One region of the Caballeronia sp. LZ029 genome, then DNA from elsewhere that is predicted to be linked to it. Evidence: riboswitches for the same ligand, from Rfam matches in the RefSeq annotation. Region 1 holds a riboswitch; each other region holds the start of a gene.
What was found. Region 1 has a riboswitch for glycine ahead of QCE73_RS18495 (D-amino acid dehydrogenase). Riboswitches for the same ligand answer to the same signal wherever they lie in the genome.

Region 2: linked by a shared signal. The riboswitch ahead of gcvT (glycine cleavage system aminomethyltransferase GcvT) and the one ahead of QCE73_RS18495 (D-amino acid dehydrogenase) in region 1 are both predicted to bind glycine.
Region 3: linked by a shared signal. The riboswitch ahead of gcvT (glycine cleavage system aminomethyltransferase GcvT) and the one ahead of QCE73_RS18495 (D-amino acid dehydrogenase) in region 1 are both predicted to bind glycine.

The regions. Positions count from the first base shown of each region.
Region 1 is NZ_JARUXO010000002.1:799,999-810,292, forward strand. It holds gene QCE73_RS18480 (LysR family transcriptional regulator) at 1-467, opposite strand, end outside; gene QCE73_RS18485 (aspartate aminotransferase family protein) at 544-1,845, shown strand; gene QCE73_RS18490 (VOC family protein) at 2,217-2,690, opposite strand; gene QCE73_RS18495 (D-amino acid dehydrogenase) at 2,730-4,004, opposite strand; glycine riboswitch at 4,070-4,174, opposite strand; glycine riboswitch at 4,177-4,265, opposite strand; gene QCE73_RS18500 (cation:proton antiporter) at 4,381-5,634, shown strand; gene QCE73_RS18505 (helix-turn-helix transcriptional regulator) at 5,692-6,510, shown strand; gene QCE73_RS18510 (MFS transporter) at 6,654-8,000, shown strand; gene QCE73_RS18515 (FAD-dependent oxidoreductase) at 8,023-9,729, shown strand; gene QCE73_RS18520 (hypothetical protein) at 9,745-9,924, shown strand; gene QCE73_RS18525 (DUF1328 family protein) at 9,985-10,146, opposite strand.
Region 2 is NZ_JARUXO010000104.1:7,279-17,572, forward strand. It holds gene gcvP (aminomethyl-transferring glycine dehydrogenase) at 1-2,458, opposite strand, end outside; gene gcvH (glycine cleavage system protein GcvH) at 2,497-2,874, opposite strand; gene gcvT (glycine cleavage system aminomethyltransferase GcvT) at 2,932-4,077, opposite strand; glycine riboswitch at 4,119-4,217, opposite strand; glycine riboswitch at 4,235-4,312, opposite strand; gene QCE73_RS38450 (M20 family metallopeptidase) at 4,427-5,590, opposite strand; gene QCE73_RS38455 (GTP-binding protein) at 5,693-6,787, opposite strand; gene QCE73_RS38460 (hypothetical protein) at 6,784-6,960, opposite strand; gene QCE73_RS38465 (polysaccharide deacetylase) at 7,140-8,057, opposite strand; gene QCE73_RS38470 (RidA family protein) at 8,084-9,271, opposite strand; gene QCE73_RS38475 (2Fe-2S iron-sulfur cluster-binding protein) at 9,298-10,294, opposite strand, start outside.
Region 3 is NZ_JARUXO010000001.1:3,007,147-3,017,440, reverse strand. It holds gene QCE73_RS14235 (aromatic ring-hydroxylating dioxygenase subunit alpha) at 1-761, shown strand, start outside; gene QCE73_RS14230 (acyltransferase) at 846-2,045, shown strand; tRNA gene QCE73_RS14225 (tRNA-Arg) at 2,093-2,168, opposite strand; gene QCE73_RS14220 (c-type cytochrome) at 2,472-3,380, shown strand; gene QCE73_RS14215 (UvrD-helicase domain-containing protein) at 3,465-5,552, opposite strand; gene QCE73_RS14210 (oxidoreductase) at 5,699-6,745, shown strand; gene QCE73_RS14205 (hypothetical protein) at 6,893-7,738, shown strand; glycine riboswitch at 7,809-7,912, shown strand; glycine riboswitch at 7,922-8,051, shown strand; gene gcvT (glycine cleavage system aminomethyltransferase GcvT) at 8,170-9,294, shown strand; gene gcvH (glycine cleavage system protein GcvH) at 9,357-9,737, shown strand; gene gcvP (aminomethyl-transferring glycine dehydrogenase) at 9,792-10,294, shown strand, end outside.

The DNA of each region.
Region 1 (10,294 bases):
ATCGCGAGATCCAGCGCGCGCTTCTTCAACTGCTCGGCGAGCCTCGGCGTCGGGCCGCACACGACTTCCACCAGCGCGTGCGGATGCTGACTCGAAAACTGCCGCAGCAGACTCGGCAGGAAAACGGCGGCGTAATCGTCCGGACAGCCGAAGCGGATGCTGCCCGAAAGCCCTTTGCCGCACAGATCGGCCATCGCTTCATCGTGAAGCCGCAGGATGCGCTGCGCGTGCACGAGCAGACGCTCGCCGGGATTCGTCAGCACGACGCCGCGTCCGGTGCGCTGAAAGAGCGGCTGATCGACGATATCCTCCAGCCGCTTCATCTGCTGACTGAGCGCGGATTGCGTCCGGCCGATGCGCTCGGCCGCGCGGCTCAGCGCCCGCACCTCCGCGATGACGGCGAACGATCGCAGCAATTCGATCTCAAGCGAAAGACTCAAGATATTAGATCCTCTTCTATCTCGCATTAGAACTATTCGATTCTATAAAACCAGAGCGCCGACTACACTGCAAGTTCTTTCACCTTTCGCCAGGAGAAGCACGGTGTCCCGGAACAACGACGCAACTTTTTGGCAGAACGCCAGGCAGCACCTCATCCGCTACGGCGGCACCTTCGAGCCGATGATCATCGAGCGCGCTCAGGGCAGCTTCGTGTACGACGCCGACGGCCGCGCGATTCTCGATTTCACGTCGGGACAGATGAGCGCCGTGCTGGGTCACAGTCACCCTGACATCGTGTCGGTGATCAGCGAATACGCGGGCAAGCTGGACCATCTCTTCAGCGGGATGCTGTCGCGTCCCGTGGTCGATCTCGCGACGCGTCTCGCCGATATCACGCCCGCCGGGCTCGATCGCGCGCTTCTGCTCAGCACGGGCGCGGAGTCGAACGAGGCGGCGATCCGCATGGCGAAGCTCGTCACGGGGCGATATGAAATCGTCGGCTTCGCGCAGTCGTGGCACGGCATGACGGGTCATGCCGCGTCCGCCACGTACAGCGCGGGACGCAAGGGCGTCGGTCCGGCGGCGGTCGGCTCGTTCGCGATTCCCGCGCCGTTTCCGTATCGCGCGCGCTTCGAGCGCAATGGTCACTACGACTGGCTCGCGGAACTGGATTACGCGTTCGATCTCGTCGATCGTCAGTCGAGCGGCAATCTCGCGGCGTTCATCGCGGAACCGATACTGAGCTCGGGCGGCATCATCGAGTTGCCGGAAGGTTATATCGCGGCGTTGAAGCGCAAGTGCGAGGAGCGCGGCATGCTGCTGATCCTCGATGAAGCGCAGACCGGTATCGGCCGCACGGGCACGATGTTCGCGTGCCAGCGCGACGGCGTCACGCCCGACATCCTCACGCTATCGAAGACGCTGGGCGCGGGATTGCCGCTTGCGGCCACCGTGACTTCGGCGGCGATCGAAGAACGAGCGCATGAGCTCGGCTATCTGTTTTATACGACACACGTGTCCGATCCTTTGCCGGCTGCCGTCGGGCTGCGCGTGCTGGATGTGGTCGAGCGCGATGGGCTCGTCGCGCGCGCGAACGTGATGAGCGCGCGGCTCAGGCGCGGTCTGCTCGATCTGATGGAACGGTTCGACTGCATCGGCGATGTGCGCGGGCGCGGTCTGCTGCTCGGCGTGGAGATCGTCAAGGATCGACGCACCAAGGAACCCGCCGATGGTCTCGGCGCGAAGATCACGCGCGAATGCATGAATCTCGGGTTGAGCATGAATATCGTGCAGTTGCCTGGAATGGGTGGAGTGTTTCGTATCGCGCCGCCGCTCACTGTCAGTGAGGAAGAGATCGATCTCGGGGTTGATTTGCTTGGGAAGGCTATCGAGAGGTCGTTGTAGAGGTTTGATTTGTGACGTGGTTGTTGTGGTTCGGGGTTTGTTTTCGCCGGATCCCGGGGTCGTGTCGGTCTATTTGTGTTGCCCCTGTGCGGGGCGGCAGTCACTTTCTTTGCTGCTGCAAAGAAAGTAACCAAAGAAAGCAGCTCGTTCAGGCCCGCGGTCACACGTACGTTGGCCATGCTTGCCAGCCACCGGTGGCACTCGCCTAAGTGGCGCCCTCGAAGGCCCAATCGGGCTTGGCTCGCGCACGGTCTGACGAGCTGGAAGTTATAGTGCGCTGGTTCAGCACGAAATGGCTCCGGCACTGCGCTACGCGCTACGCGCTACCGCCGCCGAGGCCGATCAGCCGAAGGAATTCGATCACTGAGCTTTTAGCCGCCCGCCGCCGCGCGCTCGATCTCGGCGATGTCGATCTTCTTCATCGTCATCATCGCGTCCATCGCGCGCTTGGCGGCTTCGCGATCCGGGCCGCTGAAAATCTCGAGCATCCGCTTCGGCGTGATCTGCCATGAAAAACCCCAGCGATCCTTGCACCAGCCGCACCGACTTTCCTCGCCGCCATTGCCGACGATCGCGTTCCAGTAACGATCGGTCTCTTCCGCGCTGCCGGTATGCACCATGAAGCTCACCGCTTCGTTCGGCTTGAAGTTCGGGCCGCCGTTCAGTCCGAGGAAGCGCTGGCCGAGCACGGTGAACTCGACAGTCAACTCCGGCCCCTGCCCCACGCCCGGCTTCGCGGACGCATGGCCCGCGCCGACGCGGCTATCGGGAAAGGTGGCGGCGTAAAACTCCGCCGCTTCACGGGCATTACCGTTGAACCACAGGCAATTGACGAGTTCGGCCATTGCGCGCTCCTTCGGACAGTGAACAGTGCGCCGACGATATCACGCCGGCGTGTTCACCTTCACCTGCGACGATGCGCCGACATGCACGCGCTTCGAAGGCAGGCGCTGCGACACCGCCTCCGCGACGACCTCAGCCGTCGCCGCCGACAAGGTCCAGCCGAGATGCCCGTGCCCGGTGTTGTAGAACACGCCCGGACGCTTGCCCTGCCCGACCTTCGGCAGCATGCTCGGCAACATCGGGCGCAAGCCGCTCCACGGAATCACGCGCGCGGTCGATACATCGGGGAAATGACGCCGCGTCCATTCGACGAGCGGCGCGATGCGATCTGCGCGGATATCGCGATTGAAGCCGTTCAGCTCCGCCGTGCCCGCCACGCGGAAACGGTCCGCGCCGAGCCGGCTCGTGACGATTTTCGCGCGGTCGTCGAGCAGGCTGACCCACGGCGCGTGATCGCGGCTGCGGGCGTCGTCGAGGCAGACGGTGATCGAATAGCCCTTGACCGGATAGACGTTGAGATGATCGCCCGCCATCGATGCGAACGCACGGCTGCCGACGCCCGCGCAGATCACGATGCCGTCGAACTGGAGCGCCTGCGTCTCGCCCGCATGCTCGACGCTCAGCGCGAGCCGCCCCGCCTGTTCGTCGATCGAGGTCACCGACGTGTCGTAGCGGAACTCGACACCGCGCCGCGCGCATGCATCGGCGAGTCCGCGCGTGAACTTGTGGATGTCGCCGGTGGAATCGGACGGCGTGAAGAAGCCGCCATGAAACGCACCGCGAAAGGTCGGCTCGATCGATGCGATCTCTTCCGGCGTGACCGCGTGACGGTCGAGGCCCGCGCCGGTGAGGATCTCGTTCACTTTCGCTGCGGCGTCGAACTCCTTGCGGCTCGCGTAGAAATGCAGGATGCCGCGCCGTTCGAGATCGAAGTCGATTTTCTCGTCCCGCGCGATGCGAAACAGATGCTCGCGCGCCGCGATCGCAAGACGCACGGTCTCGGCCGTATTCGCACGATAGTTCGGAATCTGCCGCAGGAACTCGCCCATCCAGCTGTACTTGTGCCAGCCCGGCCGCGGATTCATCAGGAGGGGCGCGTCGCGCGTGAACATCCACTTCAGGCCTTTCAGCACGGTGGCGCGGCTGTTCCACACTTCGGCATTGCTCGCCGACAGTTGCCCGCCATTGGCGAAGGACGTTTCCATCGCCGCATAGCGATGCCGCTCGATGACAGTGACGTGAAACCCGCGCTGCGCAAGGGCGTAAGCGGTCGTGACGCCGGTGATCCCGGCGCCGATGATGGCGATTCGTGACATGACATGATCCAGATTGATTGAGCATCGCCGGCCTTGGCCACATGCCGCAGCCGGCACCGATGCCCCATCTGTCCATGTACCTGAGAGTTTCGCCCGCGTGCCGCCCGACGTTCACGTCGGCAGCCGGGGCTCCCCTTCGGTGGGCGCATAAAAGCGCCGCTCTCCAGATGTTCCAGCGCGCACGGTCCTTTTGCCTGAGAGTTTCCGGGGCGGTTGCTCCGTCGGCGTCGTCGCGAGGACGAACTCTTCCGTGACGCTTTGTCGAACGCTTGCACAATACCGGTACGAAATGCGCATGGCAAGCCCCCGCCGACACGTTGACAGAACGCGGCCCTCGCCCTCAGACTCCCGTCGTCCGTTATTCGCTGCTCAAAATATGCCGTCTTCCCAGTTGTCCGTCTATTTTTTCGCCCAGGCCGCGGTGATCGTGCTCGCGAGCCAGTTCGTCGGCAGGCTCGCGCAGCGTGTGGGTCAGCCGCAAGTCGTCGGCGAGATGATCGCGGGCGTGCTGCTCGGCCCGTCGCTCTTCGGGATGCTGCTGCCGCACTGGCAACAGGCGCTCTTTCCCAAGGCGACGATGGGCACGCTCTACGTCGCCGCGCAGCTCGGCGTCGGGCTCTACATGTTTCTCGTCGGCACGGAGTTTCGCGCGGACCATTTCCGCGCCCGCGCGAAGAGCGCGATGAGCGTGTCGATCGCGGGCATCGTCGCGCCGTTCGCGCTCGCGTTCGCGCTGACGCCGTGGCTGCAAACGATCCCCGGTCTCTTCGCGGAAAAGGTGCGGCTCTACGAGGCGTCGCTCTTTCTCGGCGCAGCAATCGCGATCACCGCCTTTCCGATGCTCGCGCGCATCATCCACGAACGCGGGCTGACGGGCACGTCGCTCGGCACGCTCGCGCTCACCGCAGGCGCATTCGACGATGCCGCCGCGTGGTGCATCCTCGCGATCGTGCTCGCGAGCTTCGGCGGCTCATGGATGGGCGCATATGCGGCGATCGGCGGCGGCGCGGCTTTCGCGCTCTTCATGATCTTCGCCGGCGGCAAGTTGCTGCGCCGGCTCGCTGCCGGATTGAATCCACACGCGCCGTTGCCCACGAGCGTGCTCGCCGCCGTGCTGGCGCTGTTTTCGCTCTGCGCATTCGCGATGGACGCCATCGGCATTCATGCAGTCTTTGGCGGCTTTCTGCTCGGCGTCGCGCTGCCGCGCGGCCCGCTGACGGAAAAGCTGCGCGACATGCTGCAGCCCTTCGTCGTCGTGTTCCTGCTGCCGATGTTCTTCACCTACTCGGGCCTCAACACGCGGCTCGACATGCTGATGGACCCGGCCATCATGCTCGCGGCCGTGGTGATCCTGCTCGCGTCGTTCGGCGGCAAGGGCATCGCATGCTGGGCGGCCGCGCGCGCGAACGGCGAGCCTTCCGGCGACGCGATGGCCATCGGCGCGCTGATGAACGCGCGCGGGCTGATGGAGCTCATCATCATCAACATCGGACTTGCGGCGGGCGTCATCCTGCCCGGACTGTTTTCGATTCTCGTGCTGATGGCCGTGCTCAGCACGCTGATGGCCACGCCGCTCTTCAACTGGATCGTGCGCCGCGATGCGGCGCTGCGCTCGGCCATCGCGCGTTAGCGGATCAGAGCGCGGGCTTAGAATAGCGGGACCCACACGTATCTCGTCTAGCCCATCATGCGCTCCTGGCGACTCGACCGCGTCTCCTCGAACGGGCAGCTGGATCTCAGCCGCGCGACGGAGCTCGTATCGTCGATCGGCAGCGAGGATTCCAACGCGCTCGCCGCCGAAGTGCTGAAGCTGCTCGGCGACGTCGCCGCGATCTCGCAATGCACGATCTTCGCGTATGAATTCGGCAACCGGCCGCGCACGGTGTCGGTGGCGGATCATCGCGGCGGGCGTTTCCTGCGCGATGTCGCCGACACTTACGCGCGCCATTTCTACGCGCTCGACGGCAATCAGAAGATCGTTTCCTCGGCACGCAACGAGAAGCCCGGCTCCATGCTCGTGCTGCATCGGCAGACGAGCGAGGATATCGCCAACGAGGCGTATCGCGCGGCGTGTTATCACCAGCCGAACGTGTCGGATCGCGTGTCGCTGCTCGTGCAGCCGGGCGCGGACCTGTGGCTCTCCGTGAACCTGTATCGCGACACGCGCTTCGGCAATTACCATCCACGCGAGATCGCGCTGATCGAAGCGATGGCGCCGCTCATCGCGCACGCGGCGAAGCATCATTACGCGATCTGCGGGCAGCGCGACATGCCGATCTCGCATCTGATGCTCGCGCGCGTGCGCGGCCTGTGCCCCGAACTTTCCAAGCGCGAACTCGACGTGCTCACCGGCGTGCTCGAAGGCCGCACCGCGCAGGAAATCGGCGATGCGATGGGCATCAAGGCGACGAGCGTCGTCACGTATCAGAAGCGCGCATACCGCAGGCTCGGCATTTCGAGCCAGCGGCAACTGTTCGCGCTGTGCATCGGGCCGGGCAAGGTCTGACAATTCTTCGAACGTATCCGTGTTTTCCCCGATCCGCTGACGGCCTCGCGCTGTACCCAAATTGAGGACAGGCGGCCCGATCCCGCGCTTCATACTCCGACGCATCAGATGTCCGACACAGCGACACGACCGGAGACGACAGCATGGAATCCACCCGCGCAAGCGGCGCATTGAACGCGACGCCCCTACCCCGCACGCACGAACAACCGGTGATCGCGAAAGTCTCGCGGCATCTGCTGTGGTTCCTCTTCGTGCTGTTCTTCTTCTCGTTTCTGGACCGCATCAACATCGGCTTCGCGGGCCTGACGATGATGAAGGACCTCGGCCTCACGAGCACGCAATTCGGCCTCGCGACGACGCTCTTCTATGTCGCCTACATCGCGTTCGGCATTCCTAGCAACATCGTGCTCGCGCGCATCGGCGCACGCCGATGGATCGGCACGATCATGATCGCGTGGGGCCTCGCATCGACGGCCACGATGTTCGCGACGAGCCCCACGTCGCTCTATGTATTGCGCGTGCTGGTCGGCGTGACGGAAGCGGGCTTTCTGCCCGGCATCCTGCTCTACCTCACGTACTGGTTTCCCGGCGCATACCGTGCGCGCGCCAATGCGCTTTTCATGATCGCGATGCCCGTGACCGCGGCGGTCGGCTCGGCGCTTTCCGGCTTCATTCTCGGGCTCGACGGCACGCTCGGCCTGAAGGGCTGGCAATGGCTCTTCCTGCTCGAAGGCTTGCCGTCGGCGCTGCTCGGCCTCGTCGTGTATCGCTATCTCGACGACAGTCCCGCCACCGCGCGCTGGCTCGATGCCGACGAAAAGCGCGCGCTCGCCGCCACGCTCGCCTCCGAACATTCCGGCGCCGCGACCACGCCGACGCAGCACGTGCCGGGCACGGGCATCGTCGCGGAACTGCTTTCGCCGACCGTGGTGAAGTTCGCGATCGCATACTTCTGCCTCGTGAACACGCTCGCGATGGTCGCGGTATGGACGCCGCTCATCGTCAAGAGCTTCAGCCCCGATGCGAGCAACCGCACGATCGGCCTGCTCGCGGCGATTCCGCAAATCTGCACGATCGTCGCGATGATCGTGTGGGGCCGCCGCTCGGATCGCAAGCAGGAGCGCAAATGGCATCTGATGCTGCCGATGCTCTTCTCCGCCGCGGGCTGGCTCTGCACCGCATGTTCGACGAACCCCGCGTTGCGTATGCTCGGCGTGTGCCTCGCGTCGGCGGGTTCGTACACGGCGATGTCGATCTTCTGGACCACGCCCGATCACGCGTTGAGCTTTAAAGCGCGCGCCATCGGCATCGCGGTCATCAATGCGACCGGCAACATCAGCTCGGCGCTCAATCCGCTGATCGTCGGCTGGCTGAAGGACGCGACGCACAGCTTCACGTCGGGGCTGATCTATTCGGCGGTATTGCTCGCGCTCGGCGCGCTCGTCGTGATGATGTTGCCGATCACGCAAAACAAAGCGCAAGCCGTCTAAGGAATCACGCAAGGAGCACTGGATGAACAAGCCATTCAAGCCGTATCCGTTCACGGCGAAACAGTATGCGGCGCGCGTTCCGGCGCTGGAAAAAGGCGTCGATGCGAAGCGTCATGACGTGACGATCGTCGGCGGCGGCCCCGTCGGGCTCGCGATTGCGCTCGGGCTCGCGAATCACGGCGTGCGCTCGGTGCTGATCGAAGCGGACGATTCGGTGTGTCACGGCAGCCGCGCGATCTGCATCTCGCGGCGCAGCCTGGAGATCATCGAACGTCTCGGCGCGCTCGACGGTTTTCTGAAAACAGGCCTGCCGTGGACGGGTGGCCGAAGCTTCTATCGCGACACGGAAGTGCTGCATTTCACGATGCCGCAAGACGAAAACCAGAAGCTGCCGCCGATGGTCAATCTCGCGCAGTATCACATCGAACAGTTTCTGCTCGATGCCGCCGAGAAGCGCGCCGAGCTCATCGATATTCGCTGGCAGACACGCGTGAAATCGATCGACGCGCGCGACGATGGCGCGACGCTGCAACTCACGACACCCGATGGCGATTACGCGCTGGAAACCGGCTGGGTCGTCGCGAGCGACGGCGGCCGCAGCACGATACGCGAAGCGCTCGGCCTTCAACTCAAGGGCACGAGTTATGAAGGCCGTTATGTGATCGTCGATATCGAACTCGAAAGCGAGCGGCCGACGGAGCGGCTCGCGTACTTCGATCCATCGTCGAATCCGGGCTCGACCGTGCTCGTGCACAAACAGCCCGACAACGTATGGCGCATCGACTATCAACTGCGCGACGGCGAAGATGCCGACGAAGCCGTGAGGCCCGATAACGTCATCCCGCGCGTACAAAGCCTGCTCGACATGATGGGCGAAACGGGCGCATGGTCGCCGATCTGGATCACGATCTACAAGGCCAATGCGCTGACGCTGGAACGCTATCGCCATCAGCGCGTGATGTTCGCGGGCGATGCCGCGCATCTCGTGCCGATCTTCGGCGTGCGCGGCGCGAACTCCGGTATCGACGATGCCGACAACATCGCGTGGAAGCTCGCGCTCGTCGTAAAGGGACTCGCGTCCGATACGTTGCTCGACAGCTATTCGGATGAGCGCGTCGCCGCCACGCACGAGAATCTGAGCTACGGCACGAAGAGCACGGAGTTCATGGCGCCGCCTTCGTTCGCATTCGATCTGATGCGCACGGCAGTGCTGAGTCTCGCGGCCAGGCATCCCGAAGTGCGCTCGCTGATCAATCCGCGGCAGACCTCGGCGATTACTTATGTGGCCTCGCCATTGAACATCGCCGATCGCGATGTGTTCGCATCGGGGCCCGTCCCCGGCGCGGTGCTGGTGGAGTATCCGGTAACGATCGTGGAGGCCGGGCATGGACGCGAAGCGCATCTGACCGATCTCGCCGGCCCGAACTTCACCGCGTTGTGCTTTACCGATGACGGCGTTTTGGCCGCCGCATTCGCGACGCTCGCGCACGCGTTGCGCGCGAGCGGATTGCCGTTCAGGGCGGTGCCGTTGAGCGCGCATCTGCATCCGCGAACGCAGGGCGTGCACGCATGGGATCACACCGGCCGCATCTTCGAACGTTACGACGCGCGGCCCGGCACCGTGTATTTGCTGCGGCCCGATGGCCACGTGCTCGGTCGCTGGCGCGATGCGCAACCGCACGATATCGAAGCGGCGATTGCACACGCACTGTCCGCATCAACCGATTGAACGAGGGAGAAGATCATGAACGATGCAGAACTCGACGCCGTCTACACGCGCCTGTGCAAGACGATGACGCAACTCGGCGAAACGAAGGCATCGCTTTTTCTCGCGCGCTTTGCCTTGCTTGCAATCGGCGAGATGAACGATCCGGACGCGTCGCTCAAGTTGATCGACGAAGCGAGCGATGGGATCGCAGATTGATTCGGGAAGAAAAAGCGTCGTGCCGACCAGCCTCGACACGACGCTCGTACGAGAGGGCCGTCAACGTCGCATGAGGCCCATCACCAGCGTCACGAGGAAGATGACGAGGAATATGAAGAATAGGATCTTCGCGATGCTCGCCGCACCTGCCGCGATGCCGCCGAACCCAAGGGCGGCGGCGATGATCGCGATAATGAAAAAGACCAACGCGTAATACAACATGATGTTATGTCCCTCCGGTTCAGATCCGCCGCGCGCCCCATGGTCGCGGACAGTGGACTAGCTTAAGCAAGCAGTATTCCTTACCGGATGGAGCATAGTTTTTTCCCGTGATATCCTTGCTCCGTCCTGCATACGCCATCAAACCTGC
Region 2 (10,294 bases), on a different contig from region 1:
CGACGAGTCCCTTCTCTCCGGAGTACAACACCGCGAAATGCGGGGCGAGTCGCTTCGCGATGTAGTTAGCGGACAAAATCGCCACTTCCGAGGCTGCCTGGAGTCCAGCCGCGCCCATCATGGCGATGTACATCCAGGAGATAGGCAGAATACTTGCCGAGCCGAATGGAGCTGCAGACACGGCGCTGATGCCTTCGGCCTCGCGCTCATATCCCGTGCAATGCTGGTTCGGCAAATACTTAACTAGATGCGGACCCACTGCAACCGGACCAACGCCGGGTCCACCGCCGCCGTGCGGGATGCAGAACGTCTTGTGCAGGTTCAGGTGCGACACGTCTCCACCGAAGCCGCCCGGCGCCGCGAGTCCAACCATAGCATTCATGTTGGCGCCGTCGACGTATACTTGGCCGCCGTGCTCATGAACAATCTCGCAGATTTTCCGGACGTTGACCTCAAAGACGCCATGAGTTGACGGATACGTAATCATGATGGCAGCGAGCTTCTGGCTATGTTGCTCGGCCTTCGCCTTCAAGTCCGTAAGGTCTACGTTGCCGTCACGGTCGCATGCGACAACCACGACTTCGAATCCCACCATCTGTGCGGAAGCGGGATTCGTTCCGTGAGCCGAAGATGGAATAAGGCAGATGTTCCGATGACCTTCGCCTCGGTCCTCGTGATAGGCCTTCACAATCAACAGCCCCGCATATTCCCCCTGGGAACCAGCGTTCGGTTGAATGCTCACGCCAGCATAGCCGGTCACGGCGCACAGCATCGCCTCGAGTTGCGCAATCATCTCGAGATAGCCAGCCGTTTGCGATTCGGGTGCGAACGGGTGAATGGAAGAGAACTCGGGCCACGTCACCGGCACCATCTCGCTCGTGGCGTTCAACTTCATCGTGCACGAACCCAATGGAATCATCGACCGGTCCAACGCAAGGTCTCTGTCGCCGAGACTACGGATATATCGGAGCATTTCATGCTCCGAGTGGAAGCGATTAAACACCGGGTGAGTCAGGTAGCTGCTGACACGATGCATGTCTGCGCCAAAGCCTAGTTCGGCTGCGCCCTCACACTCGGCAAACGAAGGCACCGGTCGAGCTTGGGCGAGGACCTCCAACAGCACCAATACGTCCGCTCGCGTCGCCGTCTCGTCGAGTGAAATGCCAACCTGATGGTCGCTGACTCGACGAAGGTTCACCCCTCGGCTTTCGGCTGCCGCGTGAATATCGCTGGTTCGTCCGTTCGAGGAGATGGTGAGCGTGTCGAAGAACGTCTCGTTCTCGATTTTGTAACCGAGACGCTTGACCCCCGCTGCCAACACAGACGTCAGGCGATGAACTCGCGTCGCAATCCGTCGCAGGCCTTGGGGGCCGTGGTAGACCGCATACATCGACGCAATCACCGCCAATAGAACCTGCGCCGTGCAGATATTCGACGTTGCCTTCTCGCGACGGATGTGCTGTTCGCGAGTTTGCAGTGCGAGTCGATACGCGCGGTTCTGATTCGCATCAATCGTGATTCCGACAAGTCGACCCGGCATGGAACGTTTGAAGTCGTCCTTCACTGCCATGTAGCCAGCGTGCGGACCACCGAAGCCAAGCGGCACGCCAAAACGCTGGGACGTCCCGACTGCAACGTCAGCACCCCAGTCGGCGGGACTCTTGATGAGAGTAAGGGCGAGCAGGTCCGCAGCCGCAACCACAAAGCCGCCTTGCACATGCACCTTCTGCGCAAGGTCGCGGTAGTCAATCACGTCGCCGTTTACACCAGGGTATTGAACGAGCACACCGAAGGCATCTTGCGCAACAAGCTCGTCCGACGGGCACACTCTCACCTCGATACCCAGAGGCGCGGCACGCGTCATCACGATTTCGATGGTCTGTGGCAAGACATCATCAGCAACCGCGAACACGTTGGAATGGCTCTTGCCAACTCGCCGCAGCAGTGTCATGGCTTCTGCTGCCGCCGTCCCTTCGTCGAGCATCGACGCGTTTGCGACATCAAGGCCGGTCAAATCGGTGACCATCTGCTGAAAGTTCAGCATTGCCTCAAGTCGACCTTGAGAAATCTCTGGCTGATACGGCGTATATGCCGTGTACCATGCCGGATTCTCCAAGATGTTGCGCAGAATGACCTTCGGCGTGTGCGTGCCGTAGTAGCCCTGTCCAATGAAGTTCTTCAGAACCTTGTTTTTTTGTGCAATTTGCAGCAAGGAAGCGAGCGCCTCCTCTTCCGGCAGACCTCCCGCAAACTGTTCGAGCGCGAGCGGCTCGCGTCGGCGGATGGCTTCGGGCACGATGTCGTCAATCAACTCTGCCCTCGTCCGATAACCAAGCTCGCGAAGCATTGCTTCTTGGTCTTCCAAATTCGGGCCGACATGTCGGGCAACAAATGCGTCGCGCGCTTCGAGCGACTCGAGCTGCTCGTCGTGCAGAAACTTCGGATGTGGTTCGTTCATAGTCCCTTACCTAGAGAGTTACGAATGGGCGCGCGAACTTATTCGAGGCCGTGGGCGTAGTCATCGGCAGACAAAAGCGGAGCGAGTTGCTGCTCGCCATCGAAGGAAATCTTGAAGAGCCAGTTCTCGTAGGGCGCTTCCATCATGGTGTCGGGCGAGTTCTTGACGGTCTCGTTGATGGCCGTTACCTTCCCCGTCAGCGGAGCATAAATGTCAGACGCAGCCTTCACCGACTCGACCAACGCGCAAGCCGAACCCGCAGTAACATCCGCGCCAACGTTCGGGAGCTCCACGAACACGATGTCACCGAGTGCCTCGCCGGCGTGCGACGTCAATCCGATGGCAGCGATACCGTCGGGGCCAACTCGAATCCACTCGTGGGAGGCGGTGTAACGAAGCTCTTGCGGAAAATCCATGTTCTTCTCCAATGTTCTTTGTATGGCACTCGTATAAGAGGCCGTTATAAGTGAGGCTCAGACTTGTGAGAGGACGCCGCCATTTCGGACGAACGGCAAGCGGACGGCGACGGCGGCCAGTTCTCTTCCTCGAACGGAAATAACCAATTCGTCGCCCGGCTTGACCGACATGGGAACTCGAACTATTGCGATTGGACGTTGCATCGTGGGACTGAAGGTGCCACTCGTTACGACCCCTTCCCCACCTGCTACGTGAATGGCCTGTCCCGCTCGCGGAATCCCGCCTTCGCCGAACACGACGGCACCTATCGTCTGCGCTGAAACGCCGCGATGTTCAACGCCTTGTCGACCCATGTACTCACGGTCTGATTTCAAATCGACGGTCCATGCAAGGCCGGCATCGAGCGGGGAGACTGTCTCGTCCATGTCTTGGCCATAGAGATTCATGCCTGCTTCAAGCCGCAAGGTGTCACGCGCGCCGAGGCCGGCCGGACGGATGCCGTTTTCAGACAGCGTCTTCCAAAGCAGCGGAGCGGCATCGGCCCTCGAAACTATCTCGAAGCCATCTTCACCGGTGTAGCCAGTTCTCGAAACCATGAGTTCGCCGAAGGTCGAATCACTAACGAGGGCTGCATTGAATGGCTTCAACTCATCTGTGAGGGATTTTGTCGTTGGAACCGCACGCCAGAACTTCTCTCGAGCTTGTGGACCCTGCACCGCGATGATGGCGAGCGCCAATTCCGGGCTGGCCAAATCGCCGCGGCGCGGTACGAGCGTCACCTTCAGATTGCTCCGTGCTATGACAGCTCGAATCCAGGAAATATCAGTGATTGCGGTGGACGCGTTGATGACGAGACGAAACCAAACTTCATTCAGGAAAGTGATGATGAGGTCGTCTACGACGCCGCCCTGTTGATTGAGCATGCATGTGTAAAGCGCCTTACCTGCGACCTTGAGCTTATCGACGTTGTTCGCGACGAGCCTGCGAAGAAGCTCTCGCGTATCGGGACCGCTCAAATCAACGACGCACATGTGCGAGACGTCGAACATCCCGGCGTCAGTGCGGACCGCATGATGTTCTTCAATCTGGGAGCCGTAATTGACGGGCATCTGCCACCCGCCAAAATCGACCATTCGTGCACCGGCCTCTGTGTGGCTAGCTGCGAGCGGCGTGCGCAGCAAACTGCTAACGGTATTGGCCATATCTCTTCGAGGTTGACAGAATGAAACGCATCCGTAGGGATGTCTTTTTCTCTGTCCTTGGTACCTGAGAGATTAGAGTCGCTTCGCGACCTTGCCCCTTCGGTGGACCTGATTTCAGGTCTCTCTCCAGAGATTTCGCTGATGTATAGATGCAATCAGCAACCAAGCCGTCCTTTTGCCTGAGAGTTTTAAGTCCCCTTCGGCGACGCTGTGCGTTCTCTCCGGCTTGGTTAAAACAACTATATTTGACTCTGGCTATTCAAGTCAAGTTACTTGCCTTAGAGGAAACACTTATTCCTCCTCATGTCACACATGCCATTCAAAGGCCTGACGTTTCCTCTGCGAGCGCCTAGTAGAGTGGGTCGTTGCTAATGCTCTGGATGATGGAGCGATAGAGCGTCACGCTTTCGGCAATTTTGTGGACGTAGCAATACTCGTCTGTCTGGTGAGCCATCTTGGGCTCACCAGGTCCCAAAATAATTGTTGGCGGATTTCCGGTTGCAGGTAACAAGACGCTGCCGTCAGTAAAGTACGGCACCGCGCGAGCAACGATAGGCTGGTGATGGAGCGATTCGCATAGCCCGAACACCCTCTTGACCGCCAACGCTTCGGGGTCGGTACTTAACGGCGGCACATCGACCATCGACGTCAGGCCAATGTCATCGGTCAAAAAACGAGACAGTCGTGTGCAGATGCATTGATGGTCCATGCCCGGAACTGTGCGGAAGTCCACCTCGAATTCCGCTCGGTCGGGAACAGAGTTCACGTTCGTGCCGGCCTTGAAGGTGCCGACGTTCATGGTGGCGTGGCCCATCAACGGATGCGTCGACTCCTCGATTCCAAAGCCGCGTATCTTCTGAATGGCCTGAGTCGCCTTATAGATAGCGTTGTCGCCCTGCTCCGGCATAGCGCCATGCGCTGTCTTGCCGGTAGCAGACGCACGGACCCAAAGCGCCCCTTTGTGCCCGACAAAAGGATAGTTCGCCGTCATTTCTCCGACAAGGAGAAGACTGAGTGGCTTCAACAGCCCGGAGGAGCCCGCAAGCGCCTTCGCGCCATCGCATCCGGTCTCCTCACCTCCCGTGATAATCAGTTGGACGCCGTTTCCCTCACGTAGCTCCTCGATGCTTTGCGAGCAAGCAGCGACGAACGCCGCAATGCCTCCCTTCATATCGCTGGTTCCACGGCCGTAAACACGCCCTTCACTTTCAATCGCGCCAAAAGGGTCGAAGTTCCACTTCCGCGTCCCCAACGGCACAACATCAAAATGCCCCGTAAATCCGATGGGTTTCCCACCTTGCCGGCCGTGGATGTTTGCGACTAGGTTAAATCGACCAGCTCCGAACGAATGCAAGTGGACTTCGAAACCAATGTCAGCGAGCACTTCCGCAAGGTATTTCGCACATGCTTCTTCGTTGCCAGGGGGATTTATTGACGGTATGCGGACAAGGTCCTTAGTCAGAGCCAGTGCTTCAACGGGCGTGGCCGTAAGCAGTTTCACTGAAGCATCCATTTGACTATCTCCGTAAATCGTTCTTTTCGGCAACACTCAGCCATCCGCCAAACAGCGTTTGGCGGAGGTAATCTCTAAGGTTAGTTCAGTGGCAGCGAGGAGTTACTTCATCCATCTAGGAGCACCTGGGCGGCGAACCGGTCGACCGCCAATTGTCCTGCCGGCTCCAAGTGGCATCGCTGCATTTCGACCCTCATTTCCGAGCCCTTTCTCTCCCGCGAGTCGCATGAAGACACGAAGCGAACGCTCGATGAGGGATGCTTCGAGGTTGTTGACGATGAATGTCAGGTGGGATTGCTGCGGCGTCGCTCCCCATTCGTTATGGTGCTTCGGAGGAAACACCATATGCTGTACAGCATGAAACTCGACAGGGCCGCCTTCCGATTGCGAAACCCACAAAAGTCCCTTCACTCGCAAGACATCCGAGCCATGCCGGTGGAGCAACCACGTCAACCAAACTCCAAAGGCAGTCCAATCGAGTGGCTGCTCAATAACCAGCCCGAAGCTGGTGATACCGGTGTTAAGCAAGTGAACGCGTGTGCCCGAGAGATTCCGAGCAGGCTCGATATTCCGAGCGGCACGGACTTGGTCCAAAAGCATCGAGACAACTTCGTTACGTTCCGGCGTTTTCGGAACCAGTACCTTTGCGTCGGAGTTGACTGCCTTAATTTCGGCAGCAAGTCGCTCGACATGACCTGGCGCATTGCAAAGGTCCATCTTGGTGACAATCACAACATCAGCAAGCGCGACCTGACGAGCAGCGTCCGTGAAACGATTGAGCGTCTCCGTGCCCAACGCCGCGTCGACAGTCGCAACTACACTCGTGAGCTCGAAACGCGACCGGAGTACGGGCGACGACTGAAAGGTTTGAATTAGCGGAGCGGGGTCCGCCAGTCCACTCGTCTCCACATACAAGTGCTCGAACGGAGGAATCACACCCTCTTCTTCCTGCTCAAGAAGATGTCTGACGGCTTCTTCGATGTCTTCCCGAACCGAACAGCAGATGCAGCCGCCGGCCACGACAGCTACGCGTTCCGACGTGAATCGAAGGAGGTGGTTGTCAATGCCGACCTCGCCGAATTCGTTGACAAGAACGGCAGACCTCGCGTTCTGCGGATGCACAAGCATCTGGTTCAAAAGCGTCGTCTTACCGCTTCCTAGGAACCCTGTTATGACTGTCGCTTCGCGGAGACTCATTGCTGCCCCAACATGGATTTTTCGAGGCTGTTGAGGAGATTCTCGTCTAGCGGGTCAGTCGGAAGTGCGGAGACCGCATCCGCCGCATTCCAGACCCCACTCAGATTGAAGACGTTCGCGCTTTTGCCATCACGATTGGTGACGACGTAAGAGCTGCCGCCCCAGTCATTCACGGAGATTCCATAGTGGACTAGTGTGCGATTCACGATTCCCACGAGAAAGTCTCGCTCCTCGCGACGGGTCATCGGTCTGCCGTTGACAGCAAACTCAGACTTGCCAGCAACGTCGTTCCACCCATTGCTAGCGTTCAGCGCAGCACACAGCCCACACATGGAATCCTCCCCTACGTCGATTAACGCGACTTCTGGAAGTAGTCGCCAGAGAGCTCGGGGAGACGGCCTTCGTAGAACGGCAGATGGTCGACGCGCGGGTCGTACTTCCCTTCGTCAATCATCTTCCGCACATACGCAGCCACTTCTTCACCGGTCGCGAACCACACGTTGCCCTTGGCCTGCATCTTGCCAATCATCTCGGAGAACATCATCATCCGAGCGACCTGCCCCGTACAGAACGGGTGGAAGCAATTGACCCAGATGCCGCCGTGCTCCCACATTGCATAGAACTCGGCCATGTAGACCTCCATCGCGTATTGCGGCGATGCAATCGGCATCATGAAGTCGAGGTCATGGTTGTGAACGAACTGCGGCCAGTCGTCCAGTTGCCAACGAGACGGCAGTTCGATGAGGCTTCCCTTCGCGGATTTGATGACATACGGATTGTCATCGCCCATCAACGACGTGTCCCACTTGAATCCTTCTTCCGCGAGGATATCGGTGGACACCTTCGAGTACTTGTACCAAGGAGCGCGGTAGCCAACCGGACGCTTGCCGGCAATTTTCGCGATTGCGTCGGCGCCCTTGACCGTCCAGAAACGCTCCTCTTCTGCCGACAATTCGTTGGGGTATTCGTGCAGATAGCCATGCAGCGCCACTTCATGGCCGTTCTTCACCATGAGTTCGATGGCTTCCGGGTATCGTTCTGCGCACCAGCCCGGAACGAAAAACGTCTGCTTGACGCCGAACGACTTGCAAACGTCGATGATTCGCGGCACGCCAATTTGCGGGCCATAGCGAAGCATGGAGTTTGTCGACAGACGCGTGTCGGCGTCGTTCGGATGAGCGAGGTGCAAAATGCTGTCCGAGTCCATGTCCCACGTGAACACGACTGCACAGCGAGCCCCGTTCGGCCAGGGGAAGGGATTCTTAATCATGTTTTCTCGGTCCTATTGGTGAACTGTTACTGGTTGGTGACTGCCACGCCGTCGACCTGGACACGCTGGCCCGGACGAGGCAAAGCCTCGACTCGTACGATGGAGACTACCGTCTTCCCTTTTTCAAGGAAGTTCTCCAGCGTGCCGGCAACAAGTTCCATATCTCGAGCCGCTGACTTCGCGTCGCCGCTCACATAAATGTTGAGCTTCACGAGGTCACCGAAATCGGAGGACGCCGCACGAAGGGTTTCTCCGACGCGACCCATCGATGCCTCCAATTGGGCGTCGAGAGAGGCCCCGCCAGGAGCGGAAATGCCGCCGAGGTAAATCTCGTCACCGACTTGCCATGCAATCTCGAAGTTGTCTTCAGGTGCCTTCCACGTCTGACTCCCAGGTGCATTGAGCGCGCGACGTTCGCTTCCCTTAACCGCGAGTGCGTCAATCTCAAGAACAAGGCCTTCGTAAAGCAGGTTCACTCCGAATGGAATGAGCGCGGGCTTGTTGTTGGGAAAGAGCTCTTCTGCCTGCTTGATGATTTCCTGGAGCAGCGCGCGACTTTCGGTGTCGTCCCCGGTGTGCTGGTACGCAATCTTGAGCGTGACGACGTCGTCCCAATTCGAGCCCGCGTCCATGAGCACATGGCGAATGTACTCAAGCGCGTTCTTTGCTTGCGCAACCACATCACCGGCAGCAAGAGCCTTGCCTTGCCGGTCGGCAGATATTTGGCCACCAACGTAGACCTTTTTGTCGCCGACCAGCCACCCTTGCGAAAACGGTGTGGGGATACTCCAATCCCACGCGTGGTCCGGCATGATTCGCTTTTTGGCGCCGCCAACCTCGCCGATGCCATCCGCACCGATGAGCGGACCCGCGGGCCACAGACCAGCAATACGAAGTGCGGTTGCTGCCGGACCGGGGTTAGCCAAATACTGGAGGCGGACTGCCGTCATCTGCTCCCAGTAATCCGTGACATCTCGGCCCTCTCCCTCGAATTGATAGTACGTGTGAAGCTTCGTCAGGTCACTCATCGAACCGCCCTGGCTTTCCAACGCGGAAACCAAAGACTTGAACACGTGATGCGTCTGGTCTTCGATGCTGGAAAGCTCCGCGCCCGGAACCTGCAGTCCGACATAGATTGTCGAACCCACCCTCCGAACCTGCGGGAACGCCCAACGCTGCTGCTCCTTTGTCGATACTGCGGCGATGTCTGTCATAGCGTGCTCAATAGCTCTCAAAGATTTCAGAAAAAGCGGTCGTAGTGGACCCGTTCGGCAGCCACGGAATGCTCGAGCAACAACATGCGTCGCACGGCGTCGACCATCGGCGGAGGTCCAGCCATGTAGAACTCGCAATTCGCAAATTTGTCTGCAAGGTTCTTCGCAACGCAGTCATGCACGAAGCCGCGCTCGCCAGTCCAGTCCTCGAGCAATTCTGGCGCACAAGAGCAGGCTGGGACAAACTCAAGCCGATGCTGTGCCGCGGCCAACTCATCGAAGAGGTCCAACGAGAAGATGTCCTTAGGTTCGCGACCACCGTAGTACAGGTGGACTCGAACGTTTTCGAGAGCCGATGACGCCAGTGCCCCTCGAACGACCGAGACCATCGGCGCCAGACCCGAACCGCCGGCGATGCAGACAATCTCTCGCGTCGTGTCCTCCCGAAGGAATGCGGAGCTGTAAGGACCGTCGATTACGCAATCCGCGCCCTCTTGCAGGTCTTCGAAGAGAACTTTCGTCGCCTTCCCGTTGGGGACACGTCGAATCATGAACTGCACGATGCCATCCTCGTTCGCCAGATTTGACATGGAATAAGACCGCCTTCCATTCACACCGGGCAATGACAGCAGGGCGTACTGCCCGGCGATGAAGTTCATTCCGCCAGAAACACGGAAGGTGAACTCACGCAGGTCATGAGTAACGGCGCGAGAACCCACGAACGTCGCTGTTGCAATCCGAGGTGCAATCTTCGGAATACACTCCTCGTCCTCCTTGAACGACACGGCGCATGGGCCGGTCGGCTTACATTGACAGGCGAGTACCTTGCCCCGCTCCCGCTCCCTCGGCTTGATGCCTGGAGCGTCAGGCTGCATGTCAAAGACATCTCCCGATTCGAGAAGTACCTTGCAACTTCCGCAGCCACCGGCATTGCACTCGTATGCGAGTCCGATGCCGGAGCGCAGCGCGGCCGACAAAATCGTGTCGCCTTCGTCACAAAAGAACGACTTGCCGTCCTTGCAT
Region 3 (10,294 bases), on a different contig from region 1:
GGCAGTGCTTGCGGATTCCATCGAATCCGTCTTTGCGTCCTCCGAAACGTGCCTGCGCGACGACGTTCGTCAGCGAGGAGAAGTACGGCGTCGTGTGGATGTGCTTCGGCGAGCCGGCTGACGCGCTCGACTTCTTTCCCGAAGCCGCGATTCCCGGTGGCCGGCGCATCAATCTCGCGCCGCAGACGGTGAGGTCATCGGCGCCGCGCGTCGTCGAAAATTTTCTCGATATGGCGCACTTTTCGTTCGTGCATGTGGGGATTCTGGGCGAGGACGCGCATACGGAAGTGCCGGATTACGAAGTCGTGCAGACTTCCGATGGCGGGCTGGAGGCGCGGCAGTGTCGATACTGGCAACCCGCGGGGATTCCGGGACAGGGCGGCGGCGCGATGATCGATTATGTGTATCGCGTGAAGCGGCCGTTGATCGCGAGTCTCACGAAGATGGCGTCGGGTGGGCAGGGTGCGCTGCATATCCTGCTGGCGGCGTCGCCGGTGACGCAGACGGAGACGCGCGCGTGGCTCGTGTCGATTCACGAGGACGAGACGACGCATTCGGATCAGGCGCTTTACGACTTCAATATGGAAATACTGATGCAGGATACGCCGATCGTCGAGTCGCAATGGCCCCGGCGTCTGCCGCTCGATCTCGATGCGGAGTTGCATCAGCGGTGTGATCGGATGGCGGTGGCTTACCGCAGATGGCTGGCGGGGATGGGGTTTGGGTGGGGGACGTGCGCGGGCGAAGATGTCGAGCGATAGACGACGGCACGCCTGTGCCAAGCCGAAGGTCGTTTCGCGTAATATGCCGTATGAATCGCCAGTCAGTGGATCGGGTTTGTCAACATGAAGCAAGACTTTCGTACCGCACGCGCACAGGAAGATGGTCGTCAGATTCCTGCGCTGGATGGCCTGCGCGGACTCGCGGCGCTATGGGTCTTTCTTTCGCACGTCCGCATTCTGACTGGAATGACGCCCGTGCCGACCCTGCTGGCCTATGGCGAACTCGCGGTCGATCTTTTCATGTTCGTTTCCGGCTTTCTGATGGCGTTCCATTACCTAGAACGCCGTGAGCAGGAACCGTGGAACGCGGGCCGAACATGGCTGCGGTTCTGGTGTCGCCGCTTCTTTCGGATCACGCCGGCGTATTACGTGCTGCTGCTGATCTCGTTGCTCACGGGCGCTTATCTGGGCGATGCGCGCAATGCCGTCGCGCATGTCTGGCCGGAAACGGCCACGGCTGCATCGCGCTATCTGGATCACGGCGTGTGGAACGTCGTGACGCACGTTACCTACACCTTCGGGCTGATTCCACGATACGCGTTCAATACGCCGTTGCCGGACTGGTCGATCGGGCTCGAAATGCAGTTCTATGCGGTCTTTCCGCTGCTCATGCTGTTGATCGCGAGATACGGCGCCTTGCTTGTGATCGCGACGCTCGCCGTCGCCATGTTCGGCGTTCAGATCATTGCACCGGGCTTCTTTTCCTCATTTCCGATGCCGGCCTTCCTGCCGATGAAGCTTTATATGTTCATGACCGGCATGGCCGCTGCACTGACGCGCGGTACGCCTCGGGCAAGCGTCGGCTTTCTGCTGGCGGCGAGTCTACCCGCGATCGAGTTTGCGCTGCATCCCGTCGCTGTCTCGGCAGCGCGCATCGCGATGGTCGCGGTGCTCTTTATCCTTTTTTCCGCGGAATCCATGCGGTTCGGGGCGCTTGCGCTGCCCGTCGTGCGAATCTTGCGGCGCGCACTGGGCATCCGCTTCGGCAAGGTGATGGGCGATCTTGCCTACAGCTTTTACCTCATTCACTTGCTGGTGCTTCTGCCGGTCGCTGGATTTCTGACAAAGTTCGAGAGATATTTGAACGCTCCCGGTGCCGTTCGATTCATCGCAGTCGCCTTGATCGTGGGGACGATCACATTCGGGCTGTCATGGCTGCTACATCGGGCCGTCGAGCAGCCTGGCATCGCGCTGGGCAAACGCCTGCTTAAACGGCGTATCGTGATGACCGGGCGCGAAGGCGCGATCTCGTTTCGTCGCTAGCGAGGGCGGAGAAACGGGGGCTCGGTGAAGTCGTAGTGGTGCTTTCATGGCGCGCCCGGCTGGGATCGAACCAGCAACCCCTGCCTTCGGAGGGCAGTACTCTATCCATTGAGCTACGGGCGCATCGGGGAGAGGCCTTGCGTGAGGGAAGCGCCAAAAGACAAACGGCTGCTGCAAGGCCCAACGAATCCGAGAGAATACCTGTTTTCCGTGACTTCGTCCATCGCACGGGGCTGGGCGCATCGCGCGAAGCATCACACGATTCGGGTAAACGCCCGCACCGCCGCCACAGCCACCTCGCGCCGACAGTTAAGCGTTCCGTCTATAATCGACCGTGCCTTTCCCCAGGCGCGCCCAAGCGCAATGCGGTAGCTGTCACGCTGTCACTGAACCGACTCACACCAAAAAACGGGAGACGAGACAAGCATGAGCGAAGCACCCCACGGAGCCCCGATCAAGACGCCCGGCCAACTCATCGCCGCGATCATCGCGGGATTCGGCATCCCGGTCGCCATCATCATCCTGCTCGCGGTTTATGTGAACAACTCGACGCGTACCGGCGCGGGCACGGACATCGAGCAGTCGGTGAACGAGCGCATCGCGCCCGCCGCGCAGGTCGATATCCGCGACGCCAACGCGCCGCGCGTCTACAAGACCGGCGAGGACGTATTCAAAGCCGTGTGCTCCGCCTGTCACGCAGCGGGCACCGCCGGCGCACCCAAGTTCGGCGATGCCGGCGCGTGGGCACCGCGCATGGGTGAAGGCTACGACACGCTCCTGCACAACGCGCTCAACGGCAAGGGCGCGATGCCCGCGCGCGGCGGCACCAGCCCCGACGATTACAGCGACTTCGAAATTGCGCGCGCGGTCGTCTATATGGCCAACGGCAGCGGCGGCAAACTGGCGGAACCGGCGCAACCTGCGTCGGGTGCGGCGGCGAGCGCGGGCGCATCGGGTGCGGCAGCGGCATCGGGCGCAGCGGCTCCGGCAGGCGCGAGCGCGAATGAGAACGCACAGGCGGCGGCAGCCGTCGCGGCGCTGGCATCGGTGCCGCAGGCTGCGGCGCCGGCGGCGGGCGGCCAAAGCGCGGACGCGGCTCAAGCCGGCAAGGCGCTCTACGAGCAAGTCTGCCAGGCATGTCACGCGGCCGGCGTGCTCAACGCGCCGAAGTTCGGCGACAAGGCCGCCTGGGCGCCGCGCCTGAAGGAGCCGATGGACACCGTCTACAACTACGCATTGCACGGCAAAGGCGCGATGCCGCCGAAGGGCGGATCGAATGCGCCGGATGCGGATGTGAAGGCCGCCGTCGATTACATGGTGAACGCGGCGAAGTAACGTTCACGCGTGCAATGAAAGAACCCTGCGTCGGTTCAAGTGGCGCAGGGTTTTTCATTTTGAAGCGCGAAGAAAGCGAAAGCGTCAGGTCTTCTGCAACATCGCCTTGAGCATCGCCATTCGATCTTTCGGCGACAGCGGTTTTTCCTCGGGCGTCGGCGGCGGTGCATCGTCGAGCAGCATCTCGGGTATGAAGCGCGACGGCTCGCACACCACCGTCTCCCGCGCGCGTTTTCTCTTCTTGCACCAGTTCAGATGCAGACTGCGCTGCGCCCGCGTGATCGCGACATACATCAGCCGGCGTTCTTCCTCGATGCGCGAATCGTCGACGGGCGCGTCATCATCCGAGCTGCCGCGATGCGGCATGATCCCTTCTTCGACGCCCACCAGAAACACGTGCGGATACTCCAGTCCCTTCGACGCATGCACCGTCGAGAGCCGCACCGCGTCCGGATCTTCTTCCTTGCCTTCGAGCATGGACATCAGCGCGACGGTCTGGATCAGGCCGAGCAGGTTCTTGCCTTCGTCGGCGAAACCGTCGGCGGTGTCGTAGCCTGTCTGCTCCGCGCCCGGCGCGGCTTCCGGCTTCGTGCCCTTGCGCTTCAACCATTCGAGAAACTCGAGCACGTTCTGCCACTTCGACTGCGCCTGCCGCTCGTCGTACGCATCGTAGAGATACGACTCGTAGTGGATGGCTTCCATCATGTCGTCGAGCACTTCGGTCGCCGGATCGCGCGCCGCGCGGTCGGACAGCCGCCGAATCCATTCGCAGAATGTGCGTAGCGGCTCGACCTGCCGCGCCGACAGACGCGCCTCGATGCCGCCCATGAACACCGCCTCGAACAGCGACACCTTCGCCGCGCCCGCGAACGCGCCGAGCGCTTCGAGCGTCGTATTGCCGACGCCCCGCCGCGGAGTCGTGATCGCGCGGATGAACGCGGGATCGTCGTCGGGATTGGCGATCAGACGCAGATACGCGATGAGATCCTTGATCTCCGCCTTGTCGAAGAACGACTGCCCGCCCGACAGCACATAAGGAATGCGCTCGCGTCGCAGCACCTGCTCGAAGATGCGCGCCTGAAAGTTGCCGCGATAGAGAATGGCGTAGTCGCGAAACTGCGTGCGCCGCTCGAACTTGTGCGCCGAGAGCCGGAACACCACGGACTCGGCCTCGTGCTCTTCGTCGTTGCAGCCGGTGACGGTGATCGTGTCGCCCATGCCGTGCTCGGACCACAGCTTCTTCTCGAACAGCTTCGGATTGTTCGCGATGACGTTATTCGCCGCCGTCAGAATGCGCACCGTCGAGCGATAGTTCTGCTCCAGCTTGACGACGTGCAGCTTCGGAAAATCCTTGCCGAGCTGCGCGAGGTTTTCGAGGGTCGCGCCGCGCCATCCGTAGATGGCCTGATCGTCGTCGCCGACGGCCGTGAACGCCGCACGCGGGCCGGCAAGCTGCTTCAGCAATTCGTACTGACAGGCGTTGGTGTCCTGATATTCGTCGATCAGCAGATAGCGCAAGCGGTTCTGCCACTTGTCGCGCACCTGCTCGTTCTCGGCGAAAAGCTGCGCGGGCCGTAGGATCAGATCGTCGAAATCGAGCGCCTGATACGCGTGCAGCGTCGCCGCGTAGCTGCGAAAGACGATCGCCGCCTGATGCTCGTCCTCGTTATTCGCGAGCACGGACGCCTGATCCGGCGACACCATCGCGTTCTTCCACAGCGAGATGATCGACTGGATCTTGCGAATCAGGCCCTTGTCGGTCGTGCCGAGCTGTTCCTGCACCATGCCGAAGCAGTCGTCCGAATCCATGATCGAGAACTGCGGCTTCAGTCCGACATGTTCCGCTTCCTGCCGCATGATCTGCACGCCGAGCGAGTGGAAGGTGCAGATCGTCAATTGATTGACGGGAATCTTGCGGCCTTCCTTGCCGGGCGTGGTGAGCGTCTTGCCCTCGAGCAGCTTCGCGGTGCGCTCGCGCATTTCGAGCGCGGCCTTGTTCGTGAAGGTGAGCGCGGCGATGTGCTTCGGCTCGAAGCCGCGTCCTTCGATCAGATGCGCGATCTTCTGCGTGATCACGCGCGTCTTGCCGCTGCCCGCGCCGGCGAGCACGAGACAGGGACCATCGAGATAGCGCACGGCTTCGCTTTGCGCGGCGTTCAGACCAGCGGACATCGTTTTGGGCTTTTGGAGTTCGGGCGCGCTTAGCTGAAAACCTGCGCGCGGAGGAGAGCGCGATGTTAACACGATAGCGGCGGCGCGGTTCCGGCCCCTGTTCGTGCCACAATATCCGATCGAATTCACGACAGGACGATGCCCGCATGAGCACAGCACTGAAAGTCGGCGTAATGGGCTACGGCCTCGCCGGCGCGACGTTTCACGCGCCCGTCATCGAGCACTGCGGCCGGGCGGAAGTCACGGCCATCGCGACGAGCCAGGCCGAACGCGCGTCGGCGGATTATCCGAACGCGCAGATCGTCGCGGACTTCGACGCGCTGCTCGCCGTCGACGGCCTCGAATGCGTGGTCGTGGCGACGCCGAACGACACGCACTTCGATCTCGCGCACCGCGCGTTGTCGGCGGGCAAGCATGTGGTCGTCGACAAGCCGGTCACGCTTTCCGCGCGCGACGCCCGCACGCTCGCCGATCTCGCGCAGCAGAAAGGGCTCGTGTTCGCGCCGTTCCACAATCGCCGCTGGGACGGCGATTTCATGACCGTGCGCGCGCTCGTCGAAAGCGGGCGGCTCGGGCGAGTCACGCATTACGAATCGCATTTCGACCGTTTTCGCCCGAAAGTGCCGCAGCGCTGGCGCGAGGAAGCGGAGCGCGGCGGCGGCCTGCTGTTCGATCTGGGGCCGCATCTGATCGATCAGGCGCTGACGCTCTTCGGCGCGCCGCAGACGGTCACGGCGTTCGTGAAGGCGCATCGCGATCACGCGCACGCGCCGGATTACGTGCATCTCGTGCTCGGTTACGAGGACAAGGAAGTGATCCTGCACGCGAGCGCGCTCGCGGCGCTGGAGCCGCCGCGTTTCGCGATCCACGGCACGCGCGGCAGTTACGTGAAGAACGGGCTCGACACGCAGGAAGATCAGTTGCGTTCCGGCATGCGGCCGGGCAATCCGGAGTTCGCGAAGAATCCGCCGGGCGCGCTGCGCGAAGTCGATGGCGATCACGACCTGCGTCAAGAATTCGCCACGAAAGATGGTGCTTATGTCGAGTTTTATCGCGCGCTGGCGGCGTCGATTCAGGACGGCAAGCCGTTTCCGGTTTCGCCGCAGGACGCGGTTGATACGATGACGATCATCGAGCTGGCGATTCAGAGCGACAGGGAAGGAAGGCGGGTGGAGTTCGCCCGATTGCGCTGACGCGAAGCGGCATCAACATGGTGTGACCGAGTGGAATATGACAAACATTAACTCGCTTTGACTCTTGGAGATGGCGGACAATATTTCTGATTTTCATCTGTCATTTGTCGTGAGGCAGAGTAAAGTCAATAACGGGTCGAATTCGTCATGTCTGTCACATTCAAACATTCCGGTCATCTGGGCGATATCGTCTATTCGCTGCCTGCAATGCGGACGATCGCCCGGCAGTGCGGCGTCCGCGTGACGCTTTACATTCCGAACGACGTCGATTCGGGTTACGGCCCGGACAGGCGTCACCCCGCCGGCGACAAGATGATAGATGACGCGACGTTCGATTTCGTCGCGCCATTGCTGCGGTCTCAGGCTTATATCGAGGCCGTGCATTTCGTTCCCGGCAACGACATTCCATGCGACGCCGTCAACTTCGATGCTTTTCGCGGCGGAAGCGTTAATGTTTTGGCCGGAAACATTAAGGATTACTATTTCAAGATTTTCGCGCTGCTCGCCGAGTCGCCGTCTCGCTGGCCCAAACGGTCCGGCGGAGTCCACTCGTACGCGAAACCCTATGACATCCTGATTGGCCGTTCGATGCGCTATTTGAATCAGGCGATCGATTACGGCGTGCTCGCGCAATTGGACTTGCGTATCGGATTTATCGGACTGGAGAATGAATTTACGGAATTCCGTTCACGCTTTCCTTCCTTGGCGATCGAACATGTGCCGACGCGCCACGCACAGGACGCCTGCGATCGGATTGCGGAGGCGTCGCTCTTTATTGGCAATCAGTCGGTTTTCTTCGCAATCGCCGAAGGATTGCAGTCAAACAGGCTGCTCGAGGTATTCGAACCGGTTCCGAACGTCGTGCCATCCGGGGGCCGCACAGGCCAGTTTCTGACGACCGCGGGGCTGGCGCGGCTGGTCAGCGCCTTTTTTTCACGAACGATCACACTGCCGGATCCCGACGCGGCGTTGAGAAGCGAATATATGCACTGAGCAATACCTGACGCGGTCGCCCGGAATTTCGAACGAAATTGACATTGCGCGAGGCGTCGCGTAAATTCTGCCGCACGCGTCGGGAGAGCGCGTGGTCTCGTTCATGCAGCGAAGATCGCGCCGCCGAAGGGGCACACCCGCAAACTCTCAGGCAAAAGGACCGACTGCGTCGAGGAATTCGTTTCCTCGCACTCTGGAGAGCGGCAGCGGCTTCAACATGAAGCCAGTTGCCCACCGAAGGGGCGCGCGATGAACCATCAGTCACGCTGATGGTTCGCGCAATCTCTCAGGTACCGAGGACAGAGGGGTCACGCATCGCAACCGCTTCGCGGCATGCGCCTTGCGCGCTGCATCAGGCAGCGCGAAAGGCGCATCCGGCCAGGCGAAATGTGCGCTGCGTGGCCTTTTTTGTTTCGCGAACCGAGGCCCTGATGACCGAACTCCAACACACGCCCCTGCACGCCGCCCACCTCGCGCTCAACGCGCGCATGGTCGATTTCGGCGGCTGGGACATGCCCGTCAACTACGGTTCGCAGATCGACGAGCATCGCGCGGTGCGCACCGACGCCGGCATGTTCGACGTATCGCATATGCGCGTCGTCGATTTCGAGGGCGACGCCGTCCGCGAATTCTTCAAGCACGCGATCGCCAATAACGTCGACAAACTCACGACGCCGGGCAAAGCGCTCTACTCGTGCCTGCTCAACGGCAACGGCGGCGTGATCGACGATCTGATCGTCTACTACTTCTCCGAAACGAATTTCCGCGTCGTCGTGAACGCGGGCACGGCGGAGAAGGACATCGCCTGGTTCGGGCAGTTGAACGCCGAAGGCAAATTCAATCTTTCGATTACACCGCGCCGCGATCTCGCGATCATCGCCGTGCAAGGCCCGAACGCGCGCGAAAAGACCTGGCAAGTGCTGCCGGACACGCGCGCGCAAACCGAATCGATCAAGCCGTTCAACGCGGCCGTTTTCCCGTCGACGCAATACGGCGAACTGATGCTCGCGCGCACCGGCTACACCGGCGAGGACGGTTTCGAGATCGTCGTTCCGGCGACGCAAGTCGAGGCGTTGTGGAACGCGCTCGCCGCCGCGGGCGTGAAGCCCGCAGGCCTCGGCGCGCGCGACACGCTGCGCCTCGAAGCCGGCATGAATCTGTACGGCCAGGACATGGACGAGAACGTGTCGCCGCTCGACGCCGGCCTCGCGTGGACCGTCGATCTGAAAACGGAACGCGATTTCGTCGGCCGCAGCGCGCTGGAGGCGAACGGCTCGAAGGCGAATTTCGTCGGGCTCGTGCTGATCAAGGAAAACGGCAAGGCGGGCGGCGTGCTGCGCGCGCATCAGAAAGTCGTCACGCAACACGGCGACGGCGAGATTACGAGCGGCACTTTTTCGCCGTCGATGCAGGAATCCATCGCGTTCGCACGCGTGCCGACGGGCGTTGCCGTCGGGGACACGGTGCAGGTCGTCATCCGCGACAAGCAACTTCCGGCGCGCGTGGTAAAACTTCCGTTCGTGCGCAACGGCCGAGTGTTGGTCGAGCTTTCGTAACGCCGTCGCGCCCGTTCCCTCCGATCAAGAAACTCACGAAAGAACCACGCAAGGAGCATCCAATGAGCATCCCGGCCGATCTGAAATACACCGAATCGCACGAATGGGTCCGCACCGAATCCGATGGCACGCTGACCATCGGCATCACCGATCACGCGCAGGAAGCGCTCGGTGACATCGTGTTCGTCGAACTGCCCGCGGCGGGCAAGACCGTTACGGCGGGCGATGCGATCGCCGTCATCGAATCGGTGAAGGCGGCATCCGACATTTACGCGCCGGTTTCGGGCGAGATCGTCGAATCGAACGACGCGCTCACCTCGGCGCCCGATCAGGTGAACGGCGCGCCGTACGAAAGCTGGCTCTTCAAGATCAAGCCGGCGGGCGACGCCGGTCTGGACAAGCTGCTCGACGCCGAAGGCTACGGCAAGTCGATCGGCGAATAACTCATCTCAATGACGATTGCGGCTCGGTCGCGAGCCGCAATCGCAGGACAAAACATGAAGCTCGAACACCCGGATCGCCTGATGAACCGCACCTCCCTGTCACTCGCCGCGCTCGAATGCCACGACGCATTCGCCGAGCGGCACATCGGCCCCGATGACGCGGACCAGCGCGCAATGCTCGATGCGCTCGGTTTCGCGTCGCGCGCGGCCTTCATCGACGCGGTGATTCCTGAATCGATCCGCCGCAAGGAAACGCTGCCGCTCGGCGCGTTCACGCAGCCGAAAAGCGAGGCGGAAGCGCTCGCGTCGCTGCGCAAGCTGGCGGACGAGAATCTGGTGTTTCGAACCTGGATCGGACAGGGTTACTACGGCACGCACACGCCGGCGGTGATCCTGCGCAACGTGCTCGAAAATCCGGCGTGGTACACGGCATACACGCCGTATCAGCCGGAGATTTCGCAAGGCCGTCTCGAAGCGCTGCTCAATTTCCAGCAGATGGTGATGGATCTGACGGGCCTCGCGATGGCGAACGCCTCGCTGCTCGACGAAGCCACCGC